2 regions of the Pseudomonas sp. PF05 genome follow, and region 2 is predicted to be linked to the other one. Evidence: predicted binding sites of a transcription regulator. Region 2 holds the regulator's gene; the other holds the start of a gene.
The links. The regulator sigma-54, encoded in region 2, starts transcription at its own class of promoters, with help from an activator protein. The targets are predictions, from matches to a motif close to ANTGGCATNNANNTTGCTNT.
Positions count from the first base shown of each region.

Region 1 (10,647 bases), on a different contig from region 2:
GGAGCGCATCGTCAACATGAACTGGGAAGAGATCCATCCACCGCCCAAGGGCACCGGCCGCGATCACTACCTCACGGCGGTGACCCGGGTCGATAACCAATTGGTGGAAATCATCGACGTGGAGAAGATCCTCGCCGAAGTTGCGCCCACGCCGGAAGCGATCTCCGTGGGTGTGGTGGATGCCGAAACCCAACACAAGGCGATTTCGTTGCGGGTGTTGACCGTCGATGACTCGTCGGTGGCCCGCAAGCAGGTGACCCGTTGCCTGCAAACGGTCGGCGTCGAGGTAGTGGCGTTGAATGACGGGCGACAGGCGCTGGATTACCTGCGCAAGCTGGTCGACGAGGGCAAGAAGCCCGAGGAAGAGTTCCTGATGATGATCTCCGACATTGAGATGCCGGAGATGGACGGGTACACCCTGACGTCGGAAATCCGCAGTGACCCGCGCATGCAGAAACTGCACATCATCTTGCATACTTCATTGTCCGGGGTTTTCAACCAGGCGATGGTCAAGAAGGTCGGCGCAGACGATTTCCTGGCGAAATTCCGTCCCGATGACCTGGCTTCACGGGTCGTCGATCGGATCAAGGCGGCAGAATAAAAGGTCGGGCGCGTTGTGCGTCCGGCAAGTCAACACGATGAAAGAGGCGGTATCTTGTCTACGGGTAATTTGGATTTCGAACAGTTCCGGGTCTTCCTGGAAAAAGCCTGTGGCATCTTGCTTGGTGAAAACAAGCAATACCTGGTGTCGAGCCGTCTCAATAAATTGATGGAACAACAGGGCCTCAAGTCATTGGGCGAACTGGTGCAGCGTATCCAGACCCAGCCGCGCAGTGGCTTGCGCGAGATGGTGGTGGACGCGATGACCACCAACGAAACCCTGTGGTTTCGTGACACCTATCCGTTCGAGGTATTGAAGAACAAAGTGCTGCCGGCGGCCATCAAGGCCAGCCCGGGCCAGCGTCTGCGGATCTGGTCGGCGGCCTGTTCGTCGGGGCAGGAACCCTATTCGCTGTCGATGTCCATCGATGAGTTCGAACGGTCCAATCTCGGCCAGCTGAAAGGCGGCGTGCAGATCGTCGCCACCGACCTGTCCGGGACCATGCTCAATAACTGCAAGACCGGTGAGTACGACAGCCTGGCCATCGGCCGGGGCCTGTCGCCGGATCGCCTGCAACGTTACTTCGACCCGAAAGGGCCGGGCAAATGGGTGGTCAAGGCACCGATCAAGAGTCGGGTGGAGTTCCGCTCGTTCAACCTGCTGGACAGCTATGCCAGCCTGGGCAAGTTCGACATCGTGTTTTGCCGCAACGTGCTGATCTACTTCTCCGCCGAAGTGAAGAAAGACATCCTGCTGCGCATCCACAGCACGCTCAAGCCGGGCGGCTACCTGTTCCTCGGCGCCTCCGAGGCGTTGAACGGTTTGCCGGATCATTACCAGATGGTCCAGTGCAGCCCGGGGATCATCTACCAGGCGAAGTGATTGGCTTGGGTTGTCAAAAAAACGGGAGTCCCACGGGGCTCCCGTTTTTTTTGCCTGCCGATTTCCATTCGCCACTGTGGGAGCGGGCTTGTTCCTCGTCGACAGGATGAAAGCGGCAGAAAAGCGGCAGCCTGCGGAAGCCAGTTGCCGCTTTTCTGGCATTGCCGCTTTGCCGCTGCCCGCAAAGCCCCCGGTTTATGGGCTTTTCGAAAATGGCACGACGCTTGCTTTAGCCGTCGTACGTACATTCTGGTCACCCAAAGGTTTCCGACATGAGCATCAGCTTCGATAAAGCGCTCGGTATCCACGAACAGGCCCTGAGCTTCCGCGCCCAGCGTGCCGAAGTCCTGGCCAACAACATCGCCAACGCCGACACCCCGAACTACAAGGCTCGGGACCTGGACTTCTCCAAAGTGCTCGCCGAGCAGAACGAGAAGACCAAGAACGGCCACTTCGCCCTGAACACGACCAACAGCCGTCATATCGAAGCTGAAGGCTTGGGCAATGGCGATGAATCGCTGATGTATCGCACCCCGATGCAACCTTCGATCGACCAGAACACCGTGGACGCTCAACTGGAACAGTCCAACTACGCGGAAAACTCCGTGAACTTCCAGGCCAGCTTCACCCTGCTCAACAGCAAGTTCAAAGGGCTGGTATCGGCCCTGCGCGGAGAGTAAGCCATGTCGATCGCTAGCGTATTCAACATTGCCGGCAGTGCCATGAGTGCCCAGACCACTCGCCTGAACACTGTGGCCAGTAACATCGCCAACGCCGAGACCGTTTCGTCGAGCATCGACCAGACCTACCGCGCCCGTCACCCGGTATTCGCCACCATGTTCCAGGGCGGCCAGTCCGGCGGCAGCGGCTCGCTGTTCCAGGAGCAGGACGCGGCCGGGCAGGGCGTACAGGTGCTTGGCGTGGTCGAAGACCAGAGCAACCTCGACGCACGTTATGAACCAAACCATCCGGCCGCAGACGCCAAGGGTTATGTCTATTACCCGAACGTCAACGTCGTCGAAGAAATGGCCGACATGATTTCCGCCAGTCGTTCGTTCCAGACCAACGTCGAAATGATGAACACTGCCAAAACCATGATGCAGAAGGTCCTGACCCTCGGTCAGTGATAAGGGGCGATTCACATGAGCGTCACCAACACTACCAGCGGTTTGAGTCTCAACGAGATTCTGGCCAACTCCTCGGTCAAGACCAACACCACGACCGATGGCCTGGGCGCGGCAACCAGTGCGGCGACCGGCAAGAAGGAGTTGGGCAAGGATGCGTTCCTGCAGTTGCTGGTCACTCAGCTGAAAAACCAGAACCCGCTGGAGCCACAGGATAACGGCGAGTTCGTTGCCCAACTGGCGCAGTTCAGCAGCCTGGAAGGCATCACCACGCTCAACGAGACCGTGAGCGGCATCGCCGGCAACTACAACTCGTCCCAGGCCTTGCAGGCCTCGTCGCTGGTCGGTCGCTCGGTCATCGCTCCGGGCGACAAGGCCGTGGTCGATACCTCCAAGAGCCTCAACGGCACGGTGGTGGTACCGACATCGGTGTCTTCCGTCGCGGTCAAGATCGTGGACAAGGACGGCAAGACCGTTCGCACCATCGACCTGGGCAGCCAGAACGCCGGCAATTCGGCGTTCATCTGGGACGGCAAGAACGACGCGGGCACGACGGTCGAGTCGGGCACCTATACCTTCACCGCTTCGACCACTATCGACAGCAAGGCCGTGTCGCTGATCACTAACCTGCCGGCCACGGTCAGCAGCGTGACGATCAGCCAGACGGGCGGTGAGCTGATGCTCAACCTGGCCGGGCTGGGCAGCATCGCCCTGTCCAAAGTACAAACTATTGGTATGTAGAGCCGACTAACCGGCAAAAGGAGTCAACATGTCTTTCAACATCGGCCTTAGCGGTCTCTATGCAGCCAACAAACAGCTGGACGTGACCGGCAACAACATCGCCAACGTGGCGACCACCGGTTTCAAATCGTCCCGCGCGGAATTCGAAGACGTCTACTCGGCCACCAAGTTGGGCTCGGGCAGCAAGACCGTCGGCAACGGCGTACGCCTGGCCAACGTTTCCCAGCAGTTCGGCCAGGGTGATGTGAACAACACCGGCAACGTGCTGGACATGGGTATCCAGGGTCAGGGCTTCTTTGTCCTGAGCAACGACGGTTCGCTGAGCTACACCCGTGCCGGTACCTTCAAGACCGACAAGGAAGGCTTCATCACCAACAGCGATGGCACTTCACGCCTGCAGGGTTATGGCGTGGATGCCAATGGCAACATCCTCAACGGCATCCTGACCGACCTGCGCATCGACACCTCGAACCTGCCGCCGCAAGCCACCAGCCTGGTTTCGTCGACGATCAACCTGAACTCGACGGCGACGGCTATCAGCCAAGTGGCCCCTTACCAGTTCAATCCGGCCGATACAGCCACTTTCACCAAGCAATTCACCACGCCGGTCTACGATACCCAGGGTAACCAGCATTCCATGGACCAATACATGGTCAAGACCGGCTCCAATACATGGGATGTTTATACGCTGATCGATGGTCGAAACCTGGATGGCAGCTCGCCGACCGCCGCCACCTCCCTGGCGGTCCCCTCGACCATGACCTTTGATTCGAGCGGCAAGTTGGTTCAGGTCAGTACCCCGGGACCGGTCACTGTTCCGCCGACCCCGCCGACCATCAGCAACGATTTGGAGCTGGACAATTGGGTGCCAGGTACCGTGACGGATGGCGTATGGACCGCCAACGGCGCTGATGGTGCGGATACCATTACGATCTCCATGTCTAATACCACCCAGTTCAACGCCGACACCGCCCGCTCGATCCCTGCCCAGAACGGTTACGCCACCGGCCAGATCACCAACCTGACCATCGACGGCAGCGGTGTATTGCTGGCCAACTTCAGCAACAACCAGACCAAGCCGATCGGCCAGCTCGCCCTCGCCAGTTTCACCAACGAGCAAGGTTTGCAGCCGGTAGGCGGCACCAGCTGGAAAGAAACCTTCGCCTCGGGCATCCCGGGCTACGACGCCCCGGAAACCGGGACCCTGGGTTCGATCGTCTCCAACTCCCTGGAAGAATCCAACGTCAACCTGACCAACGAACTGGTCGAGCTGATCAAGGCCCAGAGCAACTACCAGGCGAACGCCAAGACCATCTCCACCCAGAGCACCATCATGCAGACCATCATTCAGATGGCTTGATAGCGGGCTGCTTAAAAAAACCGACGTCCTGAGACGTCGGTTTTTTTTTCATGAGATTTTGGTGATTACTACCGTTTGTCGGATGACTGGTGCGGAACTTGCACTTCAGTCCTAATCGCTCAACGAGCGTCAAGTTTCCATACGACTGTCATCGAGTCGGTATTGACTGACGACAGGGATGTCACGAAAACCAAGGGACGGATACCAGTTGAAACCCCATAACGCTGTCAGTGCGCCTATTGTCGCGCCTTCATTGAAATCGTTACTGCGTCGGGGGCTGCTGGGTGCTGCGCTGTTCTCCGGTGTGATCAATATTCTGGCGCTGATCGGCCCGGTGTTCATGCTGGAAGTCTACGACCGAGTCATTCCCAGCCAGAGCATCCCGACCCTGGTCGCCCTGGGGCTGCTGGCGCTGGGGGTTTATGCGCTTTCAGGCCTGCTGGACATCATTCGCTCCCGAGTCATGGTGCGAATTGCTTCCTCGCTGGATCTGGCGTTGTCCGCCAAGGTCTTCAATGTCATTGCCGGTGCGTCGCTTAAGACACCCATTACCGGCGATGCCCTGAAACCAGCCCAGGAATTGGACCAGATTCGCGGTTTTATTGGCGGACCGGGCCTGGTGGCTTTTTTCGATTTGCCCTGGATGCCTGTTTACCTCGCGGTCTGCTTTTATATTCATCCGTTGTTCGGCCTTTTGGCCGCCGGCCTGATGATTATCCTCATCGGTCTGACCCTGATCACTGACCGGCAAACCCGCAAATTGATGCAAGCTTCGGCCGAGGCGTTGAACAAGCGCAATCATCTGGGCCAGCAAGCTCACCAGAACGCCGAAGCACTGATGGCCATGGGCATGTTGGCCAATACGTCGACTATCTGGCAGAAGAATCACAGCACCTTCATCACCCTGCAACGACGCTCGATCGACATCGGCGGCTTTTACGGTGGCATTTCTAAAACCCTGCGCCAGGTCGTTCAGTCGGCCGCCCTGGCCCTGGGGGCGTGGCTGGTGATCCAAGGCGACTTGAGCGGCGGCACAATGATCGCGGCCTCGATCATCGTGGCGCGGACCCTGGCGCCGGCGGAGCAGGTCATTGCCACGTGGCGCAGCCTGTTGGGTGCCCAGATCGCCTGGAAGAAACTGCTGGAAGTGTTCTCTCTGTTCCCGGATGCACAGAGCAAGACCGAATTGCCCGCTGCCCATCGCAGTTTGCAGGTCGAAAGTATTTTTGCCGCGCCGCCCGGCGCGCAAAGCCTGACCTTGCAAAATATCAACTTCATGGTCGCGGCGGGCACTGCCGTTGGTGTGGTAGGGCCGAGCGCATCGGGCAAGTCGTCATTGGCGCGGGTGCTGGTCAACGCCTGGGCGCCGGCTCGCGGGCATGTCCGGCTCGACGGCGCGCCGCTGGAGCTGCTGACCGAACAGGCGCGAGGCAAGTTGATCGGTTATTTACCGCAAAGCGTTGGTTTGTTTACTGGAACCGTTGCCCAGAACATCGCCCGGCTGGACTCTTCGGCACAGGACAGTGCGATTGTCAGCGCTGCGCAGTTAGCCGGGGTCCATGAGCTGATTCTGCAACTGCCCCAAGGTTATGAGACTCAAGTGGGCGAGGGAGGCATCAACCTCTCGGCCGGCCAACGACAACGGGTGGCCCTGGCCAGGGCACTGTTCGGTGACCCGTTCTTGGTGGTGCTGGATGAGCCGAATTCAAACCTCGATGCCGAAGGCGAACAGGCGTTGGCCAAGGCCATCCTGGCGCTCAAGGCCCGTGGCGCAATCGTGGTGGTGATTGCCCATCGCACCAATATCTTGTCGGTGATTGACCATATGCTGATTCTCGAAAACGGCGTGCAAGTGGCTTTCGGCCCCAAGGATGCCGTCCTTAAAAGGCCGCCTGCGCCAGCTCCCCGGCCCGCCAACAATGTCGTGGAACTGGGAGTATCCAACTGATGCAGACCGATCAAGAAGCCAATCTGACCGATTCTTTATCCCGTCATCTGCGCTGGGGGGCGATCTCATTGGTGGTGCTGCTCGGTGGAGGGTTGACCTGGGCGGTGTGCACCAACCTGTCCGGCGCCGTCATCGCCACGGGCGTGGTTGCCGTGGAGGGCAGCGTCAAGACTGTCCAGCATCCTACCGGCGGCGTTGTCGCCGAACTGTTGGTCAAGGAAGGGCAGGCAGTCGCGGCAGGGGACGTGTTGTTGCGCCTCGACGCTACATTGCCCGCCGCCAGCCAAGCCATCGTCAGTAAATCCTTGAATCAGGCTTGGGCGCGTCTGGCTCGCCTGGAGGCCGAGCGGGACAATGCCAGCGAAGTAGCGGTCCCCAAAGAGTTGCTGACCCGCATGAGCCTGGATGAGGCCAAGTTGGTCATGGCCAGCGAGCAGCAGTTGTTCCTTGACCGTCGCGCTTCCCGCGAAGGCCAGAAGAAGCAACTGCGCGAGCGCGTCCGGCAACTCAACGAAACCATTGCCGGCCATGACATCCAGCAGAAAACCAAGCTTGAGGAAATAGAACTGATCGATAGCGAATACCAGGCCGTCAAGAAACTGTTCGACAAAGGCATGATGACCCTCGACCGGGTCAATGCCCTGGCTCGGGGTATCGCCCGGCTGCGTGGGGAGCGTGGACAACTGATGGCCTCCATTGCCGAGGCCCGGGGCAAGATCGCCGAAACCGAGTTGCAACGACTCCAGGTTGACCAGACTTTCCGCAGTGAAGTGTCCCTGGAATTGCGCGACCTGCTGGCCCGCCAGGGCGAACTGATCGAGCGGGAAATCACGGCCAGCGATCAGCTCAAACGTATCGACATCACCTCGCCGATTGCCGGGCGCGTGCAGCAATTGGCGGTGCATACCATTGGTGGCGTCATCTCACCGGCCGAGGGGCTCATGCAGATCGTACCCGCCGACGATGAACTGCTGGTGGAGGCGAAGATCAGTGCACAGGACATCGATCAGGTTTCCCTAGGCCAGAAAGCCACGTTGCGTTTGAGCGCCTTCAACCGCAGCACGACCCCGGAGCTCCAAGGCTCGGTGGTGCGTTTGTCTGGCGACCTCATTCAGGATGAACGGACCGGTGCTGGTTTCTATCGGGCTGGTATTCGCATTTCCAAAGGAGAGCTGGTGCGCCTGTCCGGCCTGACGCTTGTTCCGGGCATGCCGGTGGAGTCTCTTATAAAAACCGGAGACAGAACAGTCCTGTCTTACCTGCTTAAACCCATCAGTGATCACGCCCAGCGTGCGTTCAGAGAGGGGTAAGCCCCGACGTATCTGGCGTTCTTTAGCGTAGTTTCCAACACACACACACACAAGGAAGATGTTATGGCAGCAATCTACGGGACCAACGGTGCTGACACGCTGGTAGGTACTGCAAGCGATGATCAAATACGCGGTTTGGCTGGTGACGACATTTTGAGCGGTGGGGATGGCAACGATCTTCTTATTGGCGGAGCGGGGGCCGACCAACTGATTGGCGGCGCGGGCATCGATATCGCCAGTTATGAGGATATCGTTTCGGGAGTAGGTGTCACCGTCAACCTGAAGACAGGCATTCATACAGGTATTGCCGCGGGAGATACCTTCAATGGCATCGAAGTGATCCGCGGCTCGGCCTACAGCGACAACTTTATCGGCGGCATCTCCGCCGATACCTTTGATGGTGCCAATGGCTACGACACCCTGAGCTACGCCAGTTCTGCCCAGGCGGTCAACCTGACCGTGACGGGTGCCGCAGGCACCGGTGCGGGCGGCGATGCCCAGGGCGATGCATTCAGTAACATCGAGGTGATCACCGGCTCGGCCTACGATGATGTCTTTACCGTTAACTCCGGTAGCGTGACCTTTAACGGTGGTGCCGGCAATGATGTCTACATCATCAACGGCGGTTCGATGGGGGCTGGTGAACTGGCGGGTGGAGGTGATGACGAGATCCGCACCAGCCTGGCCAACATGGGGATGAGTGCCGAAGTCGAGCGCCTGACCTACACCGGTACCGCTAACTTCACGGGTCGCGGCAACGCCGGTGACAACATCATCACCGGCGGTGCAGGTAATGATCTATTGATCGGCGGTGCAGGAGCCGACCAACTGATTGGCGGCGCGGGCATCGATATCGCCAGTTATGAGGATATCGTTTCGGGAGTAGGTGTCACCGTCAACCTGAAGACAGGCATTCATACAGGTATTGCCGCGGGAGATACCTTCAATGGCATCGAAGTGATCCGCGGCTCGGCCTACAGCGACAACTTTATCGGCGGCATCTCCGCCGATACCTTTGATGGTGCCAATGGCTACGACACCCTGAGCTACGCCAGTTCTGCCCAGGCGGTCAACCTGACCGTGACGGGTGCCGCAGGCACCGGTGCGGGCGGCGATGCCCAGGGCGATGCATTCAGTAACATCGAGGTGATCACCGGCTCGGCCTACGATGATGTCTTTACCGTTAACTCCGGTAGCGTGACCTTTAACGGTGGTGCCGGCAATGATGTCTACATCATCAACGGCGGTTCGATGGGGGCTGGTGAACTGGCGGGTGGAGGTGATGACGAGATCCGCACCAGCCTGGCCAACATGGGGATGAGTGCCGAAGTCGAGCGCCTGACCTACACCGGTACCGCTAACTTCACGGGTCGCGGCAACGCCGGTGACAACATCATCACCGGCGGTGCAGGTAATGATCTATTGATCGGCGGTGCAGGAGCCGACCAACTGATTGGCGGTGCGGGCATCGATATCGCCAGTTATGAGGATATCGTTTCGGGAGTAGGTGTCACCGTCAACCTGAAAACCGGCATTCACACAGGTGTTGCAGCAGGCGATACGTTCTCCAGCATTGAAGTGATTCGGGGCAGCAACAGCGGTGACACTTTCTTCAGTGGTGCCGAAGCCAACAACTTCGATGGCGGGACTATCGGTGGCGGCACCGATGCGGTGGATTACTCGCTATCGGCACAGGCCGTCAACATCACCCTTACCACCAAGGGTGTGGGCAGTGGCCAAGGTGGTGATGCGCAGGGCGATACCTACATCAATATCGAGAAAGTCGTCGGCTCGGGCCAGGACGATATCTTCACTACGGGTGCCGCTACGTTCACGCTGCAGGGTGGGACGGGCAATGACCTCTATGTCATCAATGGCCCGGCCTATCAGACGGTGATCGAGACCGCCGGTGGCGGGGATGACGAGATCCGCACCAGCCTTGCCAGCATGTCGATGAGTGCCGAAGTCGAGCGATTGACCTACACCGGCACCGGCAATTTTATCGGTACCGGTAACGCCAGCAACAACATCATCTCGGCCGGCGTTGGCAACGATCTGCTCTCAGGGGGGGCGGGTGCCGACCTCTTCGTCGGTGGTGTAGGGACTGACACCGTCAGTTATGACGACGCTCTAACTGGGGTCACTGTTAACCTCAAAACCGGTGTCCACACGGGTATTGCCGCTGGCGATACTTTTGATGGCATCGAAGTCATTCGTGGTTCCAAGTACAGCGATACTTTTGTTGCCGGTGCAAATGTCGACAAGTTCGAGGGCGGCACCGTCACTGCCGATAATATAGACGTCGTCGACTACTCGCTTTCTTCTGGGGCTATCAACCTGACCCTGGCCTCCGGGGCTGGCACCGGGACTGGTGGTGATGCCGAGGGCGACAGTTTCTCGGGCATTGAGAAGGTTATCGGTTCGGCCTACGACGATGTGTTCAACTCCACCACTGTCGGCAGTTTCAACCTGCAGGGTGGAGCTGGCAACGATCTCTACATCGTCAACGGCAATGCTACGGCAGTGATTACCGAGACCGCCGGTGGCGGCGACGATGAAGTGCGTACCAATATCGCCAGTATGAGCTTGTACAATAACGTCGAGCGCCTGACCTATACCGGTACCGGTAACTTCACCGGTCGCGGCAACGCCACTGACAATGTCATCACCGGCGGGACAGG
Region 1 covers NZ_JBWLPW010000004.1:82,233-92,879, reverse strand. The annotation lists gene AC09SL_RS09450 (chemotaxis protein CheV) at 1-601, shown strand, start outside; gene cheR (protein-glutamate O-methyltransferase CheR) at 656-1,483, shown strand; gene flgB (flagellar basal body rod protein FlgB) at 1,756-2,163, shown strand; gene flgC (flagellar basal body rod protein FlgC) at 2,167-2,610, shown strand; gene flgD (flagellar hook assembly protein FlgD) at 2,626-3,348, shown strand; gene flgE (flagellar hook protein FlgE) at 3,377-4,708, shown strand; gene AC09SL_RS09420 (type I secretion system permease/ATPase) at 4,962-6,656, shown strand; gene AC09SL_RS09415 (HlyD family type I secretion periplasmic adaptor subunit) at 6,656-7,966, shown strand; gene AC09SL_RS09410 (beta strand repeat-containing protein) at 8,030-10,647, shown strand, end outside.
Region 1: a site for sigma-54 is predicted at 1,695-1,714, ahead of flgB (flagellar basal body rod protein FlgB). Genes of this name have one in related genera too.

Region 2 (10,647 bases):
ACAGCACGTCGCACTGGATATGCCGGCTGCGCACTTCCTCGAGCAGTTCAGGAAAACGCGACAGGTGGCTTGGCAGGTTACGCGCATCGATGGAGACCGCCACCAGTGGCTGCGCCAGCTCGGTGTGGATCAGGGCGCGCTCGGCCAGTTCCGGCAGCAGGCCGGCGGGCAAATTGTCGATGCAATAGTAGCCGCTGTCCTCAAGCACGGCGAGGGCCGTGCTTTTACCGGAGCCGGAGCGGCCACTGACAATGATCATGCGCATTTTTAATGACCGTTCTGCTCGTCCAGGACCACCTGGTACAACGCTTCGTTGCTTGGTGCGCTGCGCAGTTTTTCGCGCACTTCCTTGCGGTCCAGCATGCTGGCAATCTGGCGCAGCAGCTCGAGGTGCGCATCGGTCGCCGCTTCGGGTACCAGCAATACAAACAGCAGGTCGACCGGGGCGCCGTCGATGGCGTCGAAATCGATAGCCGTTTCAAGGTGCAACAGCGCGCTGATCGGCGCCTCACAGCCCTTGAGACGGCAATGGGGGATGGCGATGCCGTTGCCAAAACCGGTGGAACCGAGTTTTTCACGGGCAACCAGGGCCTCGAAGACGTCCTGCATGACCAGATCAGGCACCTCGCGGTGGATCAGGTTGGCAATGTGTTCGAGGGCTTTCTTTTTACTGCCGCCCGGCGCGTTCACTTGGGAACGGCCGGGGGTCAGGATGGTTTCTAGTCGGATCATGGATTGGGGGGGTTAACGACCGGTCGCGCCCTGGAGGAGGCTCTGGGTCTTTTCCTTATGCTTTTTGAGTTGGCGATCCAGCTTGTCGGTCAGCAGGTCAATCGCGGCATACATGTCTGTGTGCTCTGCGTTGGCAACCACTTCTCCGCCGGGAATATGCAGCGTGGCTTCGATTTTCTGCAGCAGTTTCTCGACGGTCATCGTGACTTGCACGTTGGTGATCTTGTCGAAATGCCTCTCCAATCGGTCGAGTTTTTCGCCGATGTAGGTGCGCAGGGGTTCGGTCACTTCCAGTTGGTGTCCACTGATGTTGACTTGCATACAGCTTCTCCTTCGTTGCCAGTGCATAAAGCGGCAGGCAGACATGCCTGCCACTGGAACGCTGTGGCGTGGCCTGTTACATCAACCGCTTGCGTTCGCTCGAAGGCGCGATCCCGAGGGATTCGCGGTATTTGGCGACGGTACGGCGGGCCACCTGAATGCCTTGTGCCTCCAGTAAACCAGCGATCTTGCTGTCACTCAACGGCTTTTTCTGATTTTCCGCGGCCACCAGTTTTTTGATGATCGCGCGGATGGCCGTGGACGAGCATTCGCCGCCTTCGGAGGTGCTGACGTGGCTGGAGAAAAAATATTTCAATTCATAGATGCCCCGGGGGGTATGCATGAATTTCTGGGTGGTTACCCGGGAAATCGTCGACTCGTGCATGCCCACTGCCTCGGCAATGTCATGCAGGACCAACGGTTTCATCGCTTCATCGCCATACTCCAGGAAGCCGCGCTGATGCTCGACGATCTGGGTGGCCACTTTCATCAGGGTTTCGTTGCGGCTTTGCAGGCTCTTGATGAACCAGCGCGCCTCCTGCAACTGGTTGCGCATGAAAGTGTTGTCGGCGCTGGTGTCGGCGCGCTTCACAAAGCCGGCGTACTGGGCGTTGACCCGCAGCTTGGGCACCGATTCCTGGTTGAGCTCCACCAGCCAGCGGTCGTTGTGCTTGCGCACGATTACGTCTGGAACCACGTATTCGGGCTCGGTGGATTCGATCTGCGAGCCGGGGCGCGGGTTGAGGCTCTGCACCAGTTCGATCACCTGGCGCAGCTCATCTTCCTTGAGCTTCATGCGACGCATCAACTGGCTGTAGTCGCGACCCCCCAGCAAGTCGATGTAGTCGGTGACCAGCCGCTTGGCTTCGGCCAGCCACGGGGTCTTGGCGGACAACTGGCGCAGTTGCAGCAACAGGCACTCGCCCAGGTTGCGGGCGCCGATGCCAGCCGGTTCGAACTGCTGGATGCGATGGAGGACGGCTTCGATCTCGTCCAGCTCGATGTCGAGCTCGGGATCGAAGGCTTCGAGGATTTCTTCGAGGGTCTCGTCCAGGTAGCCCTGGTTGTTGATGCAATCGATCAGGGTCACGGCGATCAGGCGATCGGTGTCGGACATCGGCGCCAGGTTCAGCTGCCACAGCAGGTGGCTTTGCAGGCTTTCGCCGGCGGAGGTGCGGGTGGTGAAGTCCCACTCGTCGTCATCGCTGCTCGGCAGGCTGCTGGCGCTGGTCTGATAGACGTCTTCCCAGGCCGTGTCCACGGGCAGTTCGTTGGGGATGCGTTCGTTCCATTCGCCATCCTCGAGGTTGTCCACCGTCGGGGCGGCTTCCTGGTAGGTCGGTTCCGGGATTTCGGTGTTGGTCTTCTGCTCGACGTTGTCGGCCAGTGGGTCGGTGTTGTCGAAGTCGTCGCCTTCTTCCTGGCGTTCGAGCATCGGATTGGACTCCAGGGCCTCCTGGATCTCCTGTTGCAGGTCCAGGGTCGACAATTGGAGCAGGCGGATGGCCTGTTGCAGCTGCGGTGTCATCGTCAGCTGCTGGCCCATTCTCAAGACTAGCGATGGTTTCATGGCAGGGGCTTAACACCTTATTCGCCGGCGCACATGCGCCATCCACTACAGGGCGCCGAAGCGCCAAACTTAAGCAAATTATATGCCTGAAACTGAAGTGTTTGCCTAGGGCGTCGCCATAATAAAATGAAACGACGCTCTAACGATTCGCCAGACACTTTGGCTTACAGGCGGAACTCATGGCCCAGATACACTTCCTTGACCAGGTCATTGGCCAGGATCGCTGCGGAGTCGCCTTCGGCGATCAGCTGGCCGTCATTGACAATGTAGGCGGTTTCGCAGATATCCAGCGTCTCGCGCACGTTGTGGTCGGTGATCAGCACGCCGATCCCCTTGGCCTTGAGGTGATGGATGATCTGCTTGATGTCGCCCACCGAGATGGGGTCCACGCCGGCGAACGGTTCGTCGAGCAGGATGAACTTCGGTGCGGTGGCCAGGGCGCGGGCGATTTCCACGCGGCGCCGCTCGCCCCCGGACAGGCTCATGCCCAGGTTGTCGCGAATGTGGCTGATGTGGAATTCCTGCAGCAGGCTTTCCAATTCCTGGCGACGACCGGCCTTGTCGAGTTCCTTGCGGGTCTCGAGGATCGCCATGATGTTGTCGGCAACCGACAGTTTGCGGAAGATCGACGCTTCTTGCGGCAAATAGCCGATACCTGCCTTCGCCCGGCCGTGCATCGGCTGGTGGCTGACATCCAGGTCGTCGATCAGTACGCGACCCTGGTCGGCCTGGACCAGGCCGACGATCATGTAGAAGCAAGTGGTCTTGCCCGCGCCGTTGGGGCCGAGCAGGCCGACGATCTGGCCGCTGTCGATGGACAGGCTGACATCACGCACGACTTGACGGCTCTTGTAGCTCTTGGCCAGATGCTGAGCTTTCAGAGTTGCCATTACTGGGCCTTCTGCTCGTCGGTTTTCTTTTTCGGTTGGATCACCATGTCGATCCGCGGACGCGACTCGGTCACCTTGCTGCCGGTGGCGCGACCGGCGCTTGCCAGCTTCTTGACTGTGTCGTAGACGATTTTCTCGCCCTGGGTGATGTTGTTGTCCTTGTCGATGACCTTGGCGCGGTCGATCAGGACCACGCGATCCTTGGAGGCGTGGTACTGGATGGTGACCCCGTAGCCCTGCACAGGCTTGGTATCGCCGGCAGTTTGCAACTGCTCGAAATAGGCCAGGTTGCCCACCGAGGTCACCACGTCGATGTCCCCGGCCGGAGTGCGGGTGATGGTCACGGTATTGCCGGTGACCTTCATCGAGCCCTGGGTGATGATCACGTCACCTGTGTAGGTGGCGACACCTTTCTTGTCGTCGAGCTGGGCATCGTCGGCCTGGATGCGGATAGGTTGGTTGCGGTCGTCGGGAAGAGCCCAGGCGCTCGCGCTTCCCAGTGCTGCGCCCAGACTGAGCAAAATAGGGAGGGTTTTAGCGAGCTTCATACTGTCCTCTTACGTTCGATAGCAGGTGTATCCTGCTTTCCTTCAAATACGCTTTCATTCCCGTGCCGGTCGACACACCCCCGGCGCCGTCGATTCTAACGGGTTGCTCGGTCTGCGCATATTCTTGCTGTGGGAACACGGTCATGCGCGTGCTGGTGATGATGGTCGTACGGTTTTTCTCGTCGGTTCGGGCGATGCGCACCGAGTCGATCAGTTCCACTTCGGTGCCGCCGGAATTGACTTCGGCGTGCTCGCTCTGCACATGCCACGGAAACTCGGTGCCGCGGAACATGTTCAGGTCGGGCTTGGTGACCAGCGTAATGTCAGTGGCCTTTACGTGGTCGACCTTGTCGGACGTCATCTCATATTGCACTTTGCCGTCGGGCAGGTACTGCAGGGTATGCGTGTTGGTCGCGTACCAGTCGATCTTTTCCTCGATCTGGGTCGCAGGTCGGTCGAGAAACCGTTCGGGGCTGATGTTCCAGTAGCCCACCGCAGCGAAAATCGCCGCGATACAGCCGAACACCACGATGGTGCGAATCTTCTTGCTCAGCATAAATGGCTCACAGGTACGCGGCGTTGGCCGCTTCGAGGCGGCCCTGGGCGCGCAGGATCAGTTCACAGAATTCGCGGGCCGCACCTTCGCCGCCTCGCGCCGTGGTGACGCCGTGGGCATGCTCGCGCACGAAGCTGGCCGCGTTGGCGACTGCCATGCCCAGGCCTACTCGGCGAATCACCGGCAGGTCTGGCAGGTCGTCACCGAGGTAGGCCACCTGTTCATAGCTTAGGTTGAGTTGGCCCAGAAGCTCGTCCAGCACCACCAGTTTGTCTTCGCGCCCCTGGTAAAGGTGCGGGATGCCGAGGTTCTTCGCGCGTCGCTCGACCACCGGGGTCTTGCGACCGCTGATGATGGCGGTCTGCACGCCGGCGGCCATCAGCATCTTGATGCCTTGGCCGTCGAGGGTGTTGAACGTCTTGAACTCGCTGCCGTCTTCAAGGAAGTACAGGCGACCGTCGGTCAGCACGCCGTCGACATCGAACACCGCCAGCTTGATGGCCTGGCCGCGTTGCAACAGTTCTGTGTTCATTTACATGACTCCCGCACGCAGCAAATCGTGCATATTCAGGGCGCCCACCGGACGGTCCTCGTCGTCGACGACCACCAGGGCGCTGATCTTGTGGTCTTCCATGATTTTCAGGGCCTCGGCGGCGAGCATCTCGGCGCGGGCGGTCTTGCCGTGGGGCGTCATGACTTGCTCGATGGTGGCACTGTGGATGTCGATGGTGCGGTCCAGGGTGCGGCGCAGGTCGCCGTCGGTGAAGATCCCGGCGAGCTTGCCGTCGGCTTCCAGGACCACCGTCATGCCCAGCCCCTTGCGGGTCATCTCCATGAGCGCGTCCTTGAGCAGCGTGCCGCGCAACACTTGCGGCAACTCTTGGCCGGCGTGCATCACGTTTTCGACTTTCAGCAGCAGGCGACGGCCGAGGGCGCCACCGGGATGGGAAAAGGCGAAGTCTTCCGCGGTGAAGCCCCGGGCTTCCAGCAGCGCCACGGCCAGGGCGTCGCCCATGACCAGGGCAGCGGTGGTGGAAGAGGTCGGTGCCAGGTTCAGCGGGCAGGCTTCGTGTTCGACATGAACATTGAGGTTCACTTCGGCGGCCTTGGCCAGCGGCGAGTCCGGGTTGCCGGTCATGCTGATCAACTGGATGCCCAGGCGCTTGATCAGCGGCAGCAGCGTGATGATCTCATTGGTGGAACCGGAGTTGGACAGGGCCAGGATGACATCGTCCCGGGTGATCATGCCCATGTCTCCGTGGCTGGCTTCGGCCGGATGGACAAAAAAGGCCGTGGTGCCGGTGCTGGCGAGGGTGGCGGCGATCTTGTTGCCGATGTGCCCGGACTTGCCCATGCCGACCACGACCACGCGGCCTTTGCTGGCCAGAATCATCTCGCAGGCGCGTACGAAATCAGCGTCGATACGGGGCAGCAAGCCTTGCACGGCTTCGAGCTCGAGGCGGATGGTACGTTGTGCCGATTGAATCAGGTCGCTGGATTGGCTCATGTCAGAAATCGTATAGCCCGATGAAAAGGCGGCGATTATAGCGGCAATGAACAATTCCCTCACGTAAGTTCGTCATGCTTTGTTCGTGGGGCCGCAAGGTTCGACATAAAATGTGGTTTTTTACCTTGAGCGAGGCTTAACGGGTGGGGTGTTGGCCTTGGGCGCTTGGCTGTTGCAGTGATATAGTTCGCCGCCGGTTCGCGTGCCCGGCGGTACCGGCGCTTGTCGACCGCCCAGGGCATTCGAATGTGAGGCTGCATCGCAAGGAGTTTAGATGAGTGCCGACAACGCCTACGCGGTCGAGCTGAAGGGACTGTCCTTCAAGCGAGGGACGCGCAGCATTTTCAATGACATCGATATTCGCATTCCACGCGGCAAGGTCACTGGCATCATGGGGCCTTCCGGGTGTGGCAAGACCACGCTGCTGCGGCTGATTGGGGCACAATTGCGCCCCAGCGCCGGCGAAGTCTGGGTCAATGGTCAGAATCTTCCCGAGTTGTCTCGCAGCGACCTGTTCGATGCGCGCAAGCACATGGGCGTGCTGTTCCAGAGTGGCGCGCTGTTTACCGATCTCGACGTGTTCGAGAACGTGGCGTTCCCGTTGCGGGTCCATACCGAGCTGCCGGAAGAGATGATCCGCGACATCGTCCTGCTCAAGTTGCAGGCCGTCGGGCTGCGAGGCGCCCTGGACCTGATGCCCGACGAGCTGTCCGGCGGCATGAAACGCCGGGTCGCGTTGGCGCGGGCGATTGCCCTCGATCCGAAGATCCTCATGTACGACGAACCCTTCGTCGGGCAGGACCCGATCGCCATGGGTGTACTCGTGCGCCTGATCCGCCTGCTCAACGATGCGCTGGGCATCACCAGCATCGTGGTCTCCCACGACCTGGCCGAAACCGCCAGCATTGCCGACTACATCTATGTAGTCGGTGATACCCAGGTGCTGGGGCAGGGTACGCCCCAGGAACTGATGGATTCGGACAATCCGCGCATTCGCCAATTCATGAAGGGTGATCCGGACGGGCCGGTGGAGTTCCATTTTCCGGCCACGGATTACCGTACCGATCTGCTGGGGAAGCGCTGATGCGCAAGAAATCACTATTGGAAAGAATTCGCCTGTTTGGCCGCTCCGGTATCGATGTGGTGGCAGTACTGGGCCGTTCCTCGCTGTTTCTGATGCATGCCCTGCTTGGGCGCAACTCGACGGGTGGTGGTTTTAGCCTGCTGGTCAAGCAGTTGCACTCGGTGGGCGTGATGTCCCTGGTGATCATCGTGGTCTCCGGGATCTTCATCGGCATGGTCCTGGCGCTGCAAGGGTTCAACATCTTGTCCAGCTACGGTTCGGAGCAGGCGGTCGGGCAGATGGTTGCGCTGACGCTGTTGCGTGAGCTCGGCCCCGTGGTCACGGCGCTGCTGTTTGCCGGGCGTGCCGGTTCGGCGCTGACGGCCGAAATCGGCAACATGAAGTCCACCGAACAATTGTCCAGCCTGGAAATGATCGGCGTCGACCCACTCAAATACATCATTGCCCCGCGCCTGTGGGCCGGTTTCATTTCCCTGCCGGTGCTGGCGATCATTTTCAGCGTCGTGGGGATCTGGGGCGGCTCGTGGGTGGCAGTAGACTGGCTGGGGGTCTATGAGGGTTCCTACTGGTCAAACATGCAGAACAGCGTCGATTTTCTCGACGACGTGCTCAACGGCGTTATCAAAAGTGCCGTATTCGCTTTCGTGGTGACCTGGATCGCTGTGTTCCAAGGCTATGACTGTGAGCCCACGTCAGAGGGGATCAGCCGTGCCACAACCAAGACCGTGGTGTACGCCTCGCTGGCGGTCCTGGGCCTTGACTTTATTCTGACCGCCTTGATGTTTGGAGATTTCTGATGCAAAACCGCACCCTGGAAATCGGTGTCGGCCTTTTCTTGCTGGCTGGCATCCTGGCTTTGCTGCTGCTGGCCCTGCGGGTCAGTGGACTGGCGCCGACGGCTAGCACCGATACTTATAAACTTTATGCCAACTTTGACAATATCGCCGGTTTGACGGTCAGAGCCAAAGTGACCATGGCCGGTGTCACCATCGGCAAGGTCACGGCAATCGATCTGAATCGCGAGGATTTCACCGGTCGAGTGACGCTGCAGTTGGAAAAGCGCGTGGACAACCTGCCGACTGATTCCACTGCATCTATCCTCACCGCTGGGCTGCTGGGTGAGAAATACATTGGCATCAGCGTGGGCGGGGAAGACGCCGTGCTCAAGGATGGTGGCGTCATCCACGACACGCAATCGTCCCTGGTGCTCGAGGACCTGATCGGTAAATTCCTGCTCAATACCGTTAGCAAAGACGCCAAATGAGGAGCTTTTGAATGATCTCTATCTTGCGACGTGGCCTGTTGGTGTTGCTCGCGGCGCTGCCGTTGATGGCTAACGCCATGGCTGCGCCTTCGGCCCATGACATCATCCAGGACACGACGACCCGGTTGTTGGCGGACCTTGCCGCCAACAAAGAGAAATACAAGCAGGACCCAAGCGCGTTCTATGACGCACTGAACGGCATCGTCGGCCCCGTGGTCGACGCCGACGGCATCTCCAGGAGCATCATGACCGTCAAGTATTCGCGCAAGGCAACCCCGGCGCAGATGACTCGCTTCCAGGAGAACTTCAAGCGCAGCCTGATGCAGTTCTATGGCAACGCCTTGCTTGAGTACAACAACCAGGGCATTACCGTTTCGCCGGCCAAGGATGAAAACGGCAATCGCACCAGCGTTGACATGCAGGTCAAGGGCAACAACGGCGCGATCTACCCTGTTTCCTACACACTCGAGAAAATCAACGGCGAGTGGAAGGTGCGCAACGTGATCATCAATGGCATCAACATCGGCAAGCTGTTCCGTGATCAGTTCTCCGATGCGATGCAGCGCAATGGCAACGACCTGGATAAGACCATCAACGGTTGGGCCGGTGAGGTCGCCAAGGCCAAGGACGTGGCCGAAGAAGCCAAAGAGAAGCAGGCACAATGATCGAGTCGGTGAGTGAATCGGCCGTTCGTCTGGATGAGGCTGGCGTGCTGATGCTCAGTGGCGTGCTGGATTACCGCACCGGCCCGGCTCTGCGCAAGCAGGGCCAGGCGCTGATCGAGTCCGTCAGCGCCGCCGAAGTGGTCATTGACTGCTCGGCGGTGCAGAAGTCCAGCAGCGTCGGCCTGTCGCTGCTGCTGTGCTTCATGCGGGACGCCAAGGCTGCCGGCAAAACGTGGAGCATCCGTGGGATGCCCGAAGACATGCGCGAAATAGCCCAGGTCAGCGAATTGACCGAGTTGTTGGCGCACCCCTGATCCACATCGTTGGAAAAGTCCCCCCGTCAGAGTCCTGTTTCGCGGGGTTCGCAGGCGCGGGGCTTTTTTGTATGATGTGCGACCCGCGCGCACAGGGCGCCGATTGAGGTTGAGCATGCAGGCTGTAGAAGTGAAGAGCTTCCTAGAAGGAAAGCTGCCTGGTACGCAGGTGGAAGTTGAAGGCGAAGGCTGCAACTTCCAGTTGAACGTGATCAGCGATGAACTGGTGGCGTTGAGCCCAGTGAAGCGTCAGCAGAGCATCTATGCCCATTTGAACCCATGGATCGCCGATGGCAGCATCCACGCGGTCACGATGAAATTTTTCAGCAGCGCGGCCTGGGCCGAGCGCACCTGAGCCCAAGGGCCTCGAGATTCTTATGGATAAACTGATTATTACCGGCGGCGTTCGTCTTGATGGCGAAATCCGTATTTCCGGGGCAAAGAACTCCGCCCTGCCGATCCTGGCCGCGACCCTGCTGTGCGATGGCCCGGTGACCGTGGCCAACCTGCCGCACCTGCACGACATCACCACGATGATCGAGCTGTTCGGCCGCATGGGCATCGAGCCGGTGATCGACGAGAAGCTCAGCGTCGAGATCGACCCGCGCACCATCAAGACCCTGGTCGCCCCGTACGAACTGGTGAAGACCATGCGTGCGTCGATCCTGGTATTGGGCCCGATGGTCGCCCGTTTCGGTGAAGCCGAAGTCGCCTTGCCTGGCGGTTGCGCCATCGGCTCGCGTCCGGTGGACCTGCACATTCGCGGCCTGGAAGCCATGGGCGCGGTGATCGACGTCGAAGGCGGCTACATCAAGGCCAAGGCGCCGGAAGGCGGCTTGCGCGGCGCACACTTCTTCTTCGATACCGTCAGCGTGACCGGTACCGAGAACATCATGATGGCCGCCGCACTGGCCAAGGGCCGCAGCGTGCTGCAAAACGCCGCGCGCGAGCCTGAAGTGGTCGACCTGGCGAACTTCCTGATCGCCATGGGCGCCAAGATCAGCGGCGCCGGCACCGACACCATCACCATCGATGGCGTCGAGCGTCTGCATTCGGCCACCTACAAAGTGATGCCGGACCGGATCGAAACCGGCACCTACCTGGTGGCCGCTGCTGTCACCGGTGGCCGCGTCAAGGTCAAGGACACCGACCCGACCATCCTTGAAGCCGTCCTGGAGAAACTCAAGGAAGCCGGT
Region 2 covers NZ_JBWLPW010000011.1:132,228-142,874, reverse strand. The annotation lists gene rapZ (RNase adapter RapZ) at 1-265, opposite strand, end outside; gene ptsN (PTS IIA-like nitrogen regulatory protein PtsN) at 268-732, opposite strand; gene hpf (ribosome hibernation-promoting factor, HPF/YfiA family) at 745-1,053, opposite strand; gene AC09SL_RS19270 (RNA polymerase factor sigma-54) at 1,130-2,623, opposite strand; gene lptB (LPS export ABC transporter ATP-binding protein) at 2,788-3,513, opposite strand; gene lptA (lipopolysaccharide transport periplasmic protein LptA) at 3,513-4,061, opposite strand; gene lptC (LPS export ABC transporter periplasmic protein LptC) at 4,048-4,617, opposite strand; gene AC09SL_RS19250 (KdsC family phosphatase) at 4,625-5,149, opposite strand; gene AC09SL_RS19245 (KpsF/GutQ family sugar-phosphate isomerase) at 5,150-6,124, opposite strand; gene AC09SL_RS19240 (ATP-binding cassette domain-containing protein) at 6,399-7,208, shown strand; gene mlaE (lipid asymmetry maintenance ABC transporter permease subunit MlaE) at 7,208-8,005, shown strand; gene mlaD (outer membrane lipid asymmetry maintenance protein MlaD) at 8,005-8,472, shown strand; gene AC09SL_RS19225 (MlaC/ttg2D family ABC transporter substrate-binding protein) at 8,484-9,137, shown strand; gene AC09SL_RS19220 (STAS domain-containing protein) at 9,146-9,451, shown strand; gene AC09SL_RS19215 (BolA family protein) at 9,567-9,806, shown strand; gene murA (UDP-N-acetylglucosamine 1-carboxyvinyltransferase) at 9,829-10,647, shown strand, end outside.